Regions from separate parts of the Variovorax sp. OAS795 genome, predicted to be linked through region 1. Evidence: riboswitches for the same ligand, from Rfam matches in the RefSeq annotation. Region 1 holds a riboswitch; the other holds the start of a gene.
What was found. Region 1 has a riboswitch for S-adenosylhomocysteine ahead of metH (methionine synthase). Riboswitches for the same ligand answer to the same signal wherever they lie in the genome.
Positions count from the first base shown of each region.

Region 2: linked by a shared signal. The riboswitch ahead of ahcY (adenosylhomocysteinase) and the one ahead of metH (methionine synthase) in region 1 are both predicted to bind S-adenosylhomocysteine.

Region 1 is NZ_JBEPOH010000001.1:703,155-710,143, reverse strand. Features, by position in the region: gene ABID97_RS03480 (glycosyltransferase family 2 protein) at 1-48, opposite strand, end outside; gene ABID97_RS03475 (ArnT family glycosyltransferase) at 45-1,844, opposite strand; gene metH (methionine synthase) at 1,897-4,611, opposite strand; S-adenosyl-L-homocysteine riboswitch at 4,672-4,778, opposite strand; gene ABID97_RS03465 (PACE efflux transporter) at 4,827-5,282, opposite strand; gene ABID97_RS03460 (LysR family transcriptional regulator) at 5,387-6,304, shown strand; gene ABID97_RS03455 (SH3 domain-containing protein) at 6,305-6,989, opposite strand, start outside.
Region 2 is NZ_JBEPOH010000001.1:5,177,917-5,184,905, forward strand. Features, by position in the region: gene metF (methylenetetrahydrofolate reductase [NAD(P)H]) at 1-825, opposite strand; gene ABID97_RS25020 (TlyA family RNA methyltransferase) at 836-1,633, opposite strand; gene ahcY (adenosylhomocysteinase) at 1,634-3,073, opposite strand; S-adenosyl-L-homocysteine riboswitch at 3,141-3,209, opposite strand; gene ABID97_RS25030 (hypothetical protein) at 3,326-3,958, shown strand; gene phaP (TIGR01841 family phasin) at 4,099-4,611, shown strand; partial or broken gene ABID97_RS25040 (peptide chain release factor 3) at 4,688-6,318, shown strand; gene ABID97_RS25045 (HAD-IIB family hydrolase) at 6,326-6,989, shown strand, end outside.

The DNA of each region.
Region 1 (6,989 bases):
GATGCGCAGCGGCGCGTGGGCTGCGGCGGTTGGGTTGTGGTCGGTCATGGTGCGGTCGAGAGAATGCGATAGGCCCGGCCGCCGTCTTGCTCGTAGAGCAAGGCGAAATGCTGGTCGAAGCCCGGCCGGGTGGCCAGCGTCGGCACCATCGACGTGGGCATGACGATGGCGGTGAAGCCCCGCTGCGCGAGCTTGACCGCCATGTCGCCCGGAGGCAGCAGCAGGAAATCGCGGTAGCGCCAGGGGCCGAGCGTATCGCCCCAGATGGGATTGGGGCCGTAGTAGATCGCCTCGTTCAGCGCAATCTGGTAGACGCGCCCGTCGGCATGCCGGCGCAGGTAGTCCATGGCGGCATAGCCCGGCACATGCTGGCGCAGGAAGGCTTCGCGCGTCTCGGGCGTGGGCGAGATCATCGCCACCTTGGCGGCGGTCTGCTTCAGCGACACCGCGGCCAGCGCGGCGACGAGCAGCACGACGATCCAGTCGCCGGCCAGGCCCAGGCGGCCGGCGGGTGCGGCAGGCGCATCGACGGCGGCTGCCGTTCCACCGCGCGGTCCGAACACCCGCCGCAGCCCGCCGCCGATCCGGCCGAACAGCACCTGCCAGCCGATGGCCGACATCAGCGCGAGCAGCGGGAACGAGGCCGTGAGATAGCGCGGGTAGCGCGAGGTCACGAGCCACACGGCCACCGAATAGAAGCAGAACCAGCCCGCCGCGCGCACGGCGGCCGAGCGCTTCCACCACACGCTGAGCGGTGCCAGGAACACGGCCCAGATCAGCGCGTTGGGCCGCGCCGCGTGGTCGCGCACGTCGGCCACCTGCTGCACGTAGTCGGCCGGGATCCAGTCGGTGAAGCCGAACACGCGCGCGCCGATGGGGTTGAACGGGTCGCCGGTCATGAGGGCGTTGCGGGCGTACCAGTACACGCACGGCACCATGAAGCACAGCAGCGCCAGCGCCCAGGCCTTGGGCCGGCGCTCGTGCCAGACGACGAACAGCGCCACCAGCGGCAGGAAGGTGAGCGCCTGGTACTTCGATCCCGCCGCCACGCCGAGGCAGAACGCCGCCAGGCCGAGCCACCGCGTGCCGCCCTGCACCGGCTGCGACTCGCGCCACCACCACAGCGCCACACAGGCGCCGAGCACGAAGAGCGCCACGCCCATGTCTATCAGCGCATTCGAATAGTCGCCGATGCCGATCCAGATGGCGGTGCCGACGATGGCCGTGACCCGGTTCGCGTGCTGGATGCCCAGGCGCAACACCATCACCGAAGAAAGGAGCCCGGCCAGCGCATTGAGAAAGTGCGGCAGCACGTCGTCGCCGACCTGCAGCGCGGCGGCGTACAGCAGGTTGTAGTTGTACGGAAACCAGGGGTAGCGCAGCCACTCGTGGATGCCCAGCGAACCCTGCTGCGCCACCTGCCGCGCATAGGGCAGGTGGTACATCAGCTCGTCGAAGGCGGCCGGCGGCGCCAGCGGCGCGACCAGCGCGGGCAGCGCCACCAGCGCCAGGGCGATGGCCGCGATCCTGTCGTCACGGGTCCATGGCGCGGCGGGCGTTGCCGAAGCGTGGACCGTGCGCCACCAGGGCCGCAGCTGCACCGCCGCGGCCACGACGCCGGCAGCGATCAGCGCCACGGTGGCGCCCACCTTGAACGCGCCGAAGATCGCGAGCAGCTGGAACGCGCAGATGAAAAGGCCGACCCCGAGGGTCGCGGCCATCGCCGCTTCGAGCCATGCGTCACGGCGCGGCGGCGGCAGAAGGCGCGCCAGCAGTGCGCGGCCGAAACCCCAGCAGGCAACGACGAAGACAGCCAGGGCCGCGTAGTGCGCGGCGGCAAACATCAACTTCTGAATAACAACTCCCGGCGCCGGTCGGCCATGCCGGCCGGCAGGTTCAAAGGTTCGGCGCCAGCAGGCGCTCGAGGTCGGATTCGCTCTCCTTGCGCCGCGCCGCCTGGTCCTGCAGCTGGTCGTGCCCGATCTTGCCGACGTTGAAGTACGTCGAATCGGGGTGGCTCAGGTAGAAACCACTGACGCTGGCGGCGGGCATCATAGCGAGGCTTTCCGTCAGGGTCATGCCAATGTCCGCGCAGTTCAGAAGGTCGAACATCGGGCGCTTCACGCTGTGGTCGGGGCAGGCGGGGTAGCCGGGCGCGGGGCGGATGCCGCGGTATTTCTCCGCGATCATGTCCTCGTTGCTCAGGCCCTCGTCGGGCGCATAGCCCCAGAGGTCGGTGCGCGCGCGGTGGTGCAGCGACTCGGCGAATGCCTCGGCCAGCCGGTCTGCCAGCGCCTTGAGCATGATGGCGGAGTAGTCGTCGAGGTCGTCGATGAAGTACTTCTCTTTTTTCTCGACGCCCAGGCCCGCAGTGACCGCGAACACGCCCACGTAGTCTTTCAGGCCGCTGTCCTTCGGCGCGACGAAATCCGCCAGGCAGCGGCTGGGCCGCATCACGCCGTCGATCACCTGCTTCTCCGTCTGCTGGCGCATGCCGTACCAGGTCATGGCGACCTCGCTGCGCGTTTCATCCGTGTAGAGCTCGATGTCGTCGTCGTTCACCGTGTTGGCCGGCCAGAAGCCCACGATGCCGCTGGCGCTGAGCCAGCGCCCTTCGATCAGGCGCTTGAGCATGCGCTGGCCGTCGGCATACACGCGCACGGCCTCGGTGCCGACGATCTCGTCCTTCAGGATGGCCGGGAACGGGCCCGCGAGATCCCAGGTCTGGAAGAACGGGCCCCAGTCGATGTACTTGGCGAGCTCGGTCAAATCGAAGTTCTTGAACACGCGGCGGCCGATGAACTTGGGCACCGGCGGCGTGTAGTGGGTCCAGTCGATCGGCGTCTTGTTGGCGCGCGCCTTGGCCAGCGGCCACATCGGCACCTGCTTCTTGTTGGCGTGCTGCGTGCGCACCTTCTCGTAGTCGGCATTGATCTCGTCGATGTAGGCGGTCGCCTGTTCGGACAGCAGCGACTGCGCCACGCTCACGCTGCGCGACGCATCGGGCACGTAGACCACCGGGCCCTCGTAGTGCGGCGCGATCTTGACGGCGGTGTGCACGCGGCTGGTGGTGGCGCCGCCGATGAGCAGCGGGATCTTCTTGATGCGGAAGTGGTCGTCCTTCTGCATCTCGCCGGCCACGTATTGCATTTCCTCGAGGCTCGGCGTGATGAGGCCGGAGAGGCCCACGATGTCCGCACCCTCGACCTTGGCCCGCGCCAGGATCTCGTGGCACGGGACCATCACGCCCATGTTCACCACCTCGAAGTTGTTGCACTGGAGCACGACGGTGACAATGTTCTTGCCGATGTCGTGCACGTCGCCCTTCACGGTGGCGATGATGATCTTGCCCTTGGTGCGCACGTCGCGGCCCGCGGCCTCGTCCTGGCGCTTTTCTTCCTCGATGTAGGGAATGAGGTGGGCCACGGCCGACTTCATCACGCGCGCCGACTTGACCACCTGCGGCAGGAACATCTTGCCCTGGCCGAACAGGTCGCCCACGATGTTCATGCCGTCCATCAGCGGCCCTTCGATCACATGCAGCGGACGGCCGCCCTTGGCGAGGATCTGCTGGTAGGCCTCCTCGGTGTCCTCGACGATGAAGTCGGTGATGCCGTGCACCATGGCATGAGAGAGGCGCTGGTTGACGTGCACCGGGTGCTCCGGCGTGCCGCGCCATTCGAGCTTCTTGCTGTCGTCCTTGGCGCCGCTCTTGGCGGTCTCGGCCACTTCCACCAGCCGTTCACCCGCGTCGGGCCGGCGGTTCAGCACCACGTCTTCGACGCGCTCGCGCAGGGTCGGCTCCAGGTCGTCGTACACGCCCACCATGCCGGCGTTGACGATGCCCATGTCCATGCCGGCCTGGATCGCGTGGTACAGGAACACGGTGTGGATGGCTTCGCGCACCGGGTCGTTGCCGCGAAAGCTGAAGCTCACGTTGCTCACGCCGCCCGACACCTTGGCGCCCGGCAGGTTCTTCTTGATCCAGCGCACCGCGTTGATGAAGTCGACCGCGTAGTTGTCGTGCTCCTCGATGCCGGTGGCAATCGCGAAGATGTTGGGGTCGAAGATGATGTCCTCGGGCGGAAAGCCCACCTCGTCGACCAGGATGCGGTAGGCCCGCTCGCAGATCTCGATCTTGCGCTCGTAGGTGTCGGCCTGGCCCTTCTCGTCGAAGGCCATGACCACCGCGGCGGCGCCGTAGCGCCTCACCAGCTTGGCCTCGTGCTTGAACTTGTCGACCCCCTCCTTCATGGAGATGGAGTTGACGATGCCCTTGCCTTGGATGCAGCGCAGGCCGGCCTCGATCACCTCCCACTTGGAGCTGTCGACCATCACCGGCACGCGCGCGATATCGGGCTCGCTGGCGATCAGGTTCAGGAAGCGCACCATCGCGGCCTTGCTGTCGAGCATGGCCTCGTCCATGTTGATGTCGATCACCTGCGCGCCGTTCTCGACCTGCTGGCGCGCCACGGCCAGGGCATCCTCGAACTGGCCGTTCAGGATCATCCGCGCGAAGGCCTTGGAGCCGGTGACGTTGGTGCGCTCGCCGATGTTGACGAACAGCGAACCGGCATCGATGGCCACCGGCTCGAGGCCGGAAAGCTTCATCGGGGGAACGGAGGGCGTGGAAACATCGCTCATGGGGGGCTCACCTGTGCAGGGAAAAACGTCAGGTGAGCGTCGTTTGCGGCTTGCGCCCCGGCCGCCGGGGCGCCTTCCAAGCCTGACGGCGGACCCTGTCGATGATGTCCGCCGCTGCAACGCTCCTTGGAAGGGAGCGCAATTTTACCGGCTGCGGCAAGGGCCGCGGCCGCGTGGGGCGTTCAGGCCCCCTGCCCGGCCACGGATGCGGGCGCCCGCGGCGCGGCCGAAGCCGGCAGCCCGAACACCCGGTCGAAGGCCCAGTTGAAGACGAAGGTGTAGACCAGGAAGAACACCACCAAGCCCAGGTCCATCACCAGCGCCTGCCAGAGCGTCACCCCGAGGCCCCAGGCGAACATCGGCACCAGGAAGGCGACCAGCCCGCCCTCGAAGCCGATGGCGTGCGCCACGCGCCGGCGCACGCTGCGCCCGCGCACGGCCTGGCGCGACTCCCAGCGTTCGAACAGGGCGTTGAACACCAGGTTCCAGATCACCGCGATGACCGAAGCGGCCACCGCCAGCAGGCCGGAATGGCCGAGCCCGGCATCGGTCAGCAGCGCCAGGCCCGCACTGGCAGCCACGATGGCGATCCCCTCGTAGAGGGTGATGTAGATGACGCGGCGCTGGAACCCCTGCATGGCTGTTTTCCTGGAACGGATGAAGGCAATGGCTGGACTTTATTTGCGTGTTGCTGATATAAAAAGTTAACTTCTTTCAGTTTCATTGATAGACCGGTTTGCAGATGGCTTTTTCCAGCGACACCGTCGAAGTCTTCCTTGCCGTGATCGACCACGGCTCGTTTTCGGCCGCGGCCCGCGCGCTGCACAAGGTGCCCTCGGCCGTGAGCATGGCCATAGCCAGCCTCGAGGCCGAACTCGCCCTTCCCCTGTTCGACCGCAGTGGCCGCGAGCCGCAGCCGACCGCCGCCGCCCGTTCGCTGGAGCCGCAGGCGCGCCTTTTGGCAGCCCAGCTCAAGCAGCTGCAGGTGCAGGCACTGGCCCTCACGCAGGGACTGGAGAACCGCCTCACGCTCGCGATTGCGCCCGAGTTGCTGGCGGCACCCTGGAGCGGACCGCTGGCCGCGCTGGCCGAGGAATATCCGCTGCTGCAGGTCGAGGTGCTGGCGGCTCCGCAGGCCGATGCGCTGGCGCTGCTGCACAGCGGCCGCGCGCAGCTGGCGCTGGTGTTCGAGCGCCCGAGCCTCGACGGCCGCGAAGGATTCCAGGAAGTGGGCAGCGACACCATGGTGGCCGTGATGGCGCCCGACCACCCGGTGCTGGTGGCGGCCGCCGGCGAGCGCCTGCGGGAGGAACACCTCACGAACACGCGGCAGATCGTCGTGGCCGGGCGCGACCTGGCGACCAGCGACCCGCGCTTCGTGTTCGCGCGCCATGTCTGGCGCACCGACAACGCGCTGGCCGCGCTGGGCCTGATCACCGCCGGGCTCGGCTGGGGCTGGCTGCCGCGCAACTTTGCCAAGCCGCACGTGGCTGCCGGCGCGCTGGTCGAGATCCCGTTCGAGAACCTCAGCAACGGGCTGGACCTGTGGGTCGACGTGGTGTGGTCGCGCGAACGGCCGCTGGGCCTCGGGGCGCAGCGCTTCGTGGCGCTCATTGCGCGCGACCGCCAGGCCGCGGCAGGGATTGCGCCCGCGGGCTAGCTAGTCGCGGTGGCCGTGGCCGCCGCCCTTTCCGCCGCCTCCGCCTCCGCCACCGTGGCCCCCGCCGTGTCCTCCGCCATGGCCGCCACCCTTGCCGCCGCCTTCACCGCCATGCGCACGTCCACCGCCTCCTCCCCCGCCACCACCGGGGCGGCCGCCGCCCTGGTGCATCTGCGGCGGGCCCGGCGGCGGGCCGGGCCGGAAAGCGGGCTGGGGACGCGGCGGCCTGAAACCCGGGTCCGCGGGCTGCCGGTAGCCGGGACCGGGATGCGGCGCGCGGTAGCCCGGGCCGGGTTGCGGGCGGACGCCGGGCCCGGGCGCGGGCTTGAACCCGGGCCCCGGCCATGGCCTGGGCTGCCAGGCCGGACGAATGGGCGGCGGCGGGCGCCAGCCTGGCATCGGCGGCGGCGGCGGCCGGCCACCCCACCAGCGCCGCTCCCCATACCAGGGGCGGTCGCGGTAGTAGTCGGCCCAGTAGCTGCCGATCACGAAAGTCACGATGGGCACGCCGATCGCCGCGCCGTAGGTCGCCAGCGGCACGCGCCGCTCCTGGTAGGCGTAGTCCAGGCTCCGGGCCCAGACCCAGCCGCGTCCGCCGTCGGGCAGCACCACGTCGCACCAGCTGTAGCCGCCCGTGCAGCCCATCACGTCCAGCGGCTGGCCCGGTCCGAGGCGCGCCACCAGC
Region 2 (6,989 bases), 4.5 Mb from region 1:
TCAACCGAGGCGCTCCAGTACAGCCAGCGTCGCCGTCGACTGGTTCATCGTGTAGAAATGCAGCGCCGGTGCGCCACCGTCGCGAAGGCGCGCGCACAGGTCGGTCACCACGTCCAGGCCGAAGTCCTTGATGGATGCGGTGTCGTCGCCGAAGCCCTGCAGCCGCAGCCGGATCCAGCGCGGGATCTCGGCCCCGCAGGCATCCGAGAAGCGCATGAGCTGGGTCGAGCTGGTGATCGGCATGATGCCGGGCACGATGGGCGTGTCGATCCCGCGCTTGCGGGCCTCGTCCACGAAGCGGAAGTAGGCCTCGGGGCTGAAGAAATACTGCGTGATCGCAGAATCGGCCCCGGCCTTCACCTTGGCCGCGAAGGCCTGCATGTCGGCTTCGGGCGAGCGCGCCTGCGGATGCACCTCGGGGTAGCAGGCCACCTCGATGTGGAAGTCGCGCCCGGTCTCTTCGCGGATGAAGGCGACGAGATCGCTCGCATACAGGAATTCGCCGCCCATGCCGTAGCCGCTCGGCAGGTCGCCGCGCAAGGCCACCAGCCGCTTCACGCCCATGGCCTTGAGCTCGGCCAGCTGCTCGCGCACCGTGGCGCGCGTGGCGCCGATGCAGGAGAAGTGGCTCGCGGCGTCCACGCCTTCGGACAGGATCTCGCGCACCGCACCGAAAGTGCCCTGGTGCGTGGAGCCGCCCGCGCCGTAGGTGACCGAGCAGAACTCGGGCTTGCGCGCATACAGCTGCTGGCGCACCGCGCGCAGCTTGACCGCGCCTTCCGGCGTCTTGGTCGGGAAGAATTCGAAACTCAGTGGAAGGCGCACCTGCGTCTCCTCAGGAGCCGTCCGCGCGATCGGCGCGCACGGCGTGAATGAAAAACTCGCGGTTGCCGTCGCCGCCGGCAATGGGGCTGTCGAACCACGCCAGCACGCGCAGTTCGAGCGCCTCGCAGGCATCGCGCAAGCGCTTTTCGACCACCGCATACATCGACGCGTCGCGCACGATGCCGCCCTTGCCGACCTGCCCCGGCTGCAGCTCGAACTGCGGCTTGACCAGCATCAGCATCTGGCCGTCATCGGCCAGGAACGGCACCACCGCAGGCAGCACCAGCGTGAGCGAGATGAACGACAGGTCGCCGACGATGAGGTCGAAGCGCAGCTCGGAAGGCTCTTCGACCACTTCGCCTTCTTCCCGGAGGTCGTCCGGCGACAAGGCCCGCGCATTGACGCCCTCGATGGCGACCACGCGCTCGTCCTCGCGCAGCCGCGCATGCAGCTGCCCGTGGCCGACATCGACGCCCACCACCTTGGCCGCACCGCTTTGCAGCAGGCAGTCGGTGAAGCCGCCGGTCGACTGGCCGACGTCCAGGCACAACTTGCCGGACGGGTCCACGCCGCTCGCCGCCAGCGCGCCTTCGAGCTTGAGCCCGCCGCGCGAGACATAGCGCGCCTCGGCCGCGTCGTCGAGCTCGAGCTCGGCGGACTCGGGCACCTCGTCGCGATTCTTCACGACCGGGCGCCACGCGTCCGCGCTGCCGGCATCGCGCCAGCGCATGCCGCCGGCAATCAGCCGCACGGCCTGCGAGCGTGACGCGGCCATGCCGCGTTCGACCAGCAATTGATCGGCGCGCATTCAGTAGCGGTACGTGTCGGCCTTGTACGGACCTGCCTTGTCGACGCCGATGTAGGCGGCCTGCTCGTCGGTCAGCTCGGTCAGCATGGCGCCGACCTTCTTCAGGTGCAGGCGCGCCACCTTCTCGTCCAGGTGCTTGGGCAGCACGTAGACCTTGCCGGCCTGGTAGGCGTCGGGCTTGGTGAAGAGCTCGATCTGGGCGATGGTCTGGTTCGCGAACGACGACGACATCACGAAGCTCGGGTGGCCCGTGCCGCAGCCCAGGTTCACGAGGCGGCCCTTGGCCAGCAGGATGATCTTCTTGCCGTCGGGGAACTTGATGTGGTCGACCTGCGGCTTGATCTCTTCCCACTCGTACTTCTCGATCGACGCGACGTCGATCTCGTTGTCGAAGTGGCCGATGTTGCAGACGATGGCCTGGTCCTTCATGGCGGCCATGTGCTCGTGGCGGATCACGTCCTTGTTGCCGGTGGTGGTCACGAAGATGTCGGCCTTGTCGGCGGCATATTCCATGGTGACGACCTTGTAGCCTTCCATTGCGGCCTGCAGCGCATTGATGGGGTCGATCTCGGTGACCCATACCTGGGCGCTGAGTGCACGCAGCGCCTGGGCCGAGCCCTTGCCCACGTCGCCGTAGCCGGCCACGCAGGCCACCTTGCCGGCAATCATCACGTCGGTGGCGCGCTTGATGCCGTCCACCAGCGATTCACGGCAGCCGTAGAGGTTGTCGAACTTGCTCTTGGTGACCGAGTCGTTCACGTTGATGGCGCGGAACAGCAGCGTGCCCTTGGCGCTCATCTCGTTCAGGCGGTGCACGCCGGTGGTCGTTTCCTCGGTCACGCCGATGATCTCGGCCGACTTGCGGGTGTACCAGGTCGAATCGACCGCCAGCTTGGCCTTGATGGCCGCGTAGAGGATGCGTTCTTCCTCGCTGGTCGGGTTGGCGAGCACGCCCAAGTCCTTTTCGGCGCGCTGGCCCAGGTGCATCAGCAGCGTGGCATCGCCGCCGTCGTCCAGGATCATGTTCGGGCCTTCGCCCTTCGAGCCCTTGGGCGCGAAGTCGAAGATGGCGTGGGTGTAGTCCCAGTAGTCCTTCAGCGACTCGCCCTTGATCGCGAACACCGGCGTGCCGGCGGCGGCAATGGCGGCGGCGGCGTGGTCCTGCGTCGAGAAGATGTTGCACGAGGCCCAGCGCACGGTGGCGCCGAGCGCCTGCAGCGTCTCGATCAGCACGGCGGTCTGGATCGTCATGTGCAGCGAGCCCGTGATGCGCGCGCCCTTGAGCGGCTGCGCCTTCGAGAACTCCTCGCGGATGGCCATCAGGCCGGGCATCTCGGTTTCCGCAATGCGGATTTCCTTGCGGCCCCAGGCGGCCAGCGACAGGTCGGCAATGGCCTGGTCGGCGGAGGAAACGGGGGTGGGCTTGAGAACAGCGCTCATGAGAACTCCAACAAAGCTAGTTTGAAAGGTGCCACTGCGTTCGGGGGAAAAGACTCACCGCGAGAACAGCGGGTGAGCGTGGTTGCGATGTGGTCCGAGCCTCACGCCTGATGGCGCTGCAACGCTCCTCGGAACGGCGGATTGTAGACGGGCAGGCAAGGCGAGCCAAACGCCGGGATATCCCACATGCCGGAAAGCACGTTTGGGCGCCGGGGCGTACATTGATTTGCTCCCAACAACGGAATTTCACCCATGCGTTCCAGAATCTCCCCCGTCCTGCTGGCCTCGGCCCTCTTTCTTGGCGCCGGCGCGCCGGTCCTCGCCTTGGCGCAGGCCGCCTCCGATCCGGTGCGGATCCGCGGCACCATCGTCCGCGTCGATGCGAAGACCCTCGTGGTGCAGGACCGCGGCGGCGAGGTGGTCAGCCTGGCGCGGCCGGCCGACATGGCGGTGTCGGAGGTGTACCCGATCAAGCTGTCCGACATCAGGCAGGGCAGCTTCATCGGTACCGCCGCCATGCCGCAGGCCGACGGCACGCAGAAGGCGCTCGAAGTGGTGGTGTTCCCGGAGGCTGCGCGCGGCACCGGCGAAGGCCACCGCCCCTGGGACCTGCTGCCGCAGAGCACCATGACCAACGCCACCGTCGCCGACCTGGCCGCGGCCCCGAAGTCGGTACGCGGCGGACAGCAGCTCCGGCTGACCTACAAAGGCGGGGAAAAGACCGTCATCGTGCCGCCCGACGTGCCGGTCGTGACCTTCCGCCCGGGCAACGAGTCCCTGCTGGTCCCCGGCGCCAAGGTGCTGGTCAATGCGCAGGAAAAGAACGGCACGCCCACGGCGCTGCGCGTCACGGCCGGGCGCAACGGCTTCGCGCCGCCGATGTAGTCCAAGGGAAATCCCGCAGGCGAATTTGCCGCCCGGGGCACCGCGGCCGAGCCGGTGCGGCGTATCGTGGCGAGGGACTTCGCCGTCCGGCCGGTCCTCGTCATTCCCCCCGTCCACCCCGACACAGGAGATACCGCACCATGGCCACTGCCAAGAAAGCCGCCGCGAATAAAACCACTGCCAGCAGCAGCAACGACGACAGCAGCAGCACCAGGGCGGAGGCCCCCAGTGCCGCCGACATGCTCAATCCGATGAAGAACCTCAAGGCCATGACCGACCGCCTGCAGGAGCTCAACCTGACCGGCGGCGCGAGCAAGCTGCTCGAGAGCGGCCAGAAGGACCTCCAGGCGCTGATGCAGGCGAATGAAAAGTCCTACCAGGGGCTGCAGACCGTGGTGCAGCGCCAGACCGAGATGATCAAGAGCGCCATTGCCGAATGGCAGACGGCCGCCAAGGAAATGCCGGGCAAGGACCCCAAGGCCAATCTCGCCAAGCTCGACGAACTCGGCCGCCAGTCGTTCCAGCGTGCCATCGACGACATCAAGGAACTCGCGAACCTTGCGGCCAAATCGCAGGCCGATGCCTTCGAGCTGGTACGCCAGCGCATCCAGGCGAATGTGGACGAAGTGACCAAGATGCTCAAGCGCAAGTAGGGCGTTTTCGGCGGTCCGGGCGGGCGGCCCGGGACCGCCCTTCTAAAATCGGGCATTCCCCTGCAGATTGCCCACCTTGTCTTTTCTTGCCGAAACCCGCCGCCGCCGCACCTTCGCGATCATTTCCCACCCTGACGCCGGCAAGACCACGCTGACCGAGAAGCTGCTGCTTTTCTCCGGCGCGATCCAGATCGCGGGCTCGGTGAAGGCGCGCAAGGCCTCGCGCCATGCCACCTCAGACTGGATGGAGATCGAGAAGCAGCGCGGCATTTCGGTGGCCTCGTCCGTCATGCAGATGCTGTACCGCGACCACGTGATCAACCTGCTCGACACGCCCGGCCACAAGGACTTCTCGGAAGACACCTACCGCGTTCTCACCGCCGTGGACTCGGCGCTGATGGTGATCGATGCGGCCAACGGTGTCGAGGCGCAGACGCGCCGGCTGATCGAGGTCTGCCGGCAGCGCGACACGCCCCATCATCACCTTCGTCAACAAGATGGACCGCGAAGTGCGCGAGCCGCTCGACATCCTGGACGAGGTGGAGCGCGAGCTCGGCATGCCCTGCGTGCCGATGACCTGGCCCGTGGGCCAGGGCAAGAGCTTCCGCGGCATCATGAACCTGCGCACCCAGGCGATGACGGTGTTCGAGTCGGGCAGCGAGCGGCTGCCGCAGGACTTCGAGACGATTCCGCTGACCGGGCGCGACACGCTCACCCAACGCTTCGGCGCCGATTTCGACGCCGCCATGGACAGCATGGAGCTGGCCACCGGCGCCTCGCCCACCTGGGACCGCGAGGCTTTCCTGGCCGGCAAGCAGACGCCGGTGTTCTTCGGCTCCGGCGTGAACAACTTCGGCGTGATGGAAGTGCTCGAGGCGCTGGTCGACCTTGCGCCCTCGCCACAGTCGCGCACCAGCACCACCATGGTCAACCGCCAGCCGGTGGTCAAGGAGATCCGGCCCGAGGACAAGGATTTTGCGGGCGTGGTCTTCAAGGTGCAGGCCAACATGGACGCCAACCACCGCGACCGCATCGCCTTCGTGCGCATGGCCTCGGGCAAGTACACGCCGGGCATGAAGCTCAAGGTGCAGCGCACCTCCAAGGAGCTGCGGCCCACCAGCGTGGTCACCTTCATGAGCCAGCGCCGCGAGGCGGTCGAAGAGGCCTATGCGGGCGACATCGTGGGCTTCACCACGCATGGCGGCGTGCAGCTCGGCGACACCATCACCGACGGTGCGAGCCTGCAGTTCACCGGCCTGCCCTTCTTCGCGCCCGAGCTTTTCATGACCGTGATCCTGAAGAACCCGCTGCGCACCAAGCAACTGCAGCAAGGCCTCGCGCAGCTTGGCGAGGAAGGCGCGATCCAGGTGTTCCGCCCCGAGATCGGCGGGCCCATGTTGCTGGGCGCCGTGGGGCAGCTGCAGTTCGAAGTGGTCCAGCACCGGCTGAAGGCCGAGTACGACGCCGATGTGCGGGCTCGAAGCCTGCCAGTACACCGGCGCACGATGGATCACGGCCGATTCGCCGGCCGAGCTGCGCGAGTTCGTCAACGCCTACCCGCAGCGCATGGCCAAGGACGCGGCCGACACGCTCGCCTTCCTGTGCACTTCGCCCTACGACGTGCGTCTGGCGCAGGAGCGCTTTCCGAAGATCCATTTCCATCCGCTGCGCGAGCACGCGGGGTTGGCGCTGCAGAGTGCCGGCTGAGCGAGGCATGCGCCAGCCGGATCCGCTGCCCTCGTCGCCCACCCATCTGCTGCCGCTGCCGCAATGGGCGGCGACTGCGCGCAACAATCTCATCGGCGTCTTCACCGACATCGACGACACGCTCACCACCGAAGGCGCCATCACCCCCGATGCGCTGGACGCCCTCGCCCACCTGAAGGCCGCCGGCCTTCACGTCGTGGCGATCACCGGCCGCCCCGTGGGTTGGAGCGTGCCCTTCGTCACTGCCTGGCCGGTGGATTCGATCGTCGCGGAGAACGGTGCCGTCGCCCTGCTGCCGCTGCCCGGCGGCACGCTGCAGAAGCGCTACCAGCAGGATGCGGCGACACGCGCCGCCAATTTCAACCGGATGCAGCAGGTGCTGGCGCGCATCGAGCGAGAGATTCCGGGCGCGCGGCGCGCCACCGACTCGCCGGGCCGGGAGACCGACATCGCCATCGACCACAGCGAGTTCACCCGGTTGAGCGAAGACACCATCGCAAGCGTCGTCGCGCTGATGCGCAGCGAAGGCATGCACGCCACCGTGAGCAGCATCCACATCAACGGCTGGTACGGCGACAACGACAAGCTCGAGGGTGCGCGCTGGATCGTGCGAGAGCTCTGGGGCCGCAGGCTCGACGCCGAGATCGACCGCTGGGCCTACGTGGGCGACT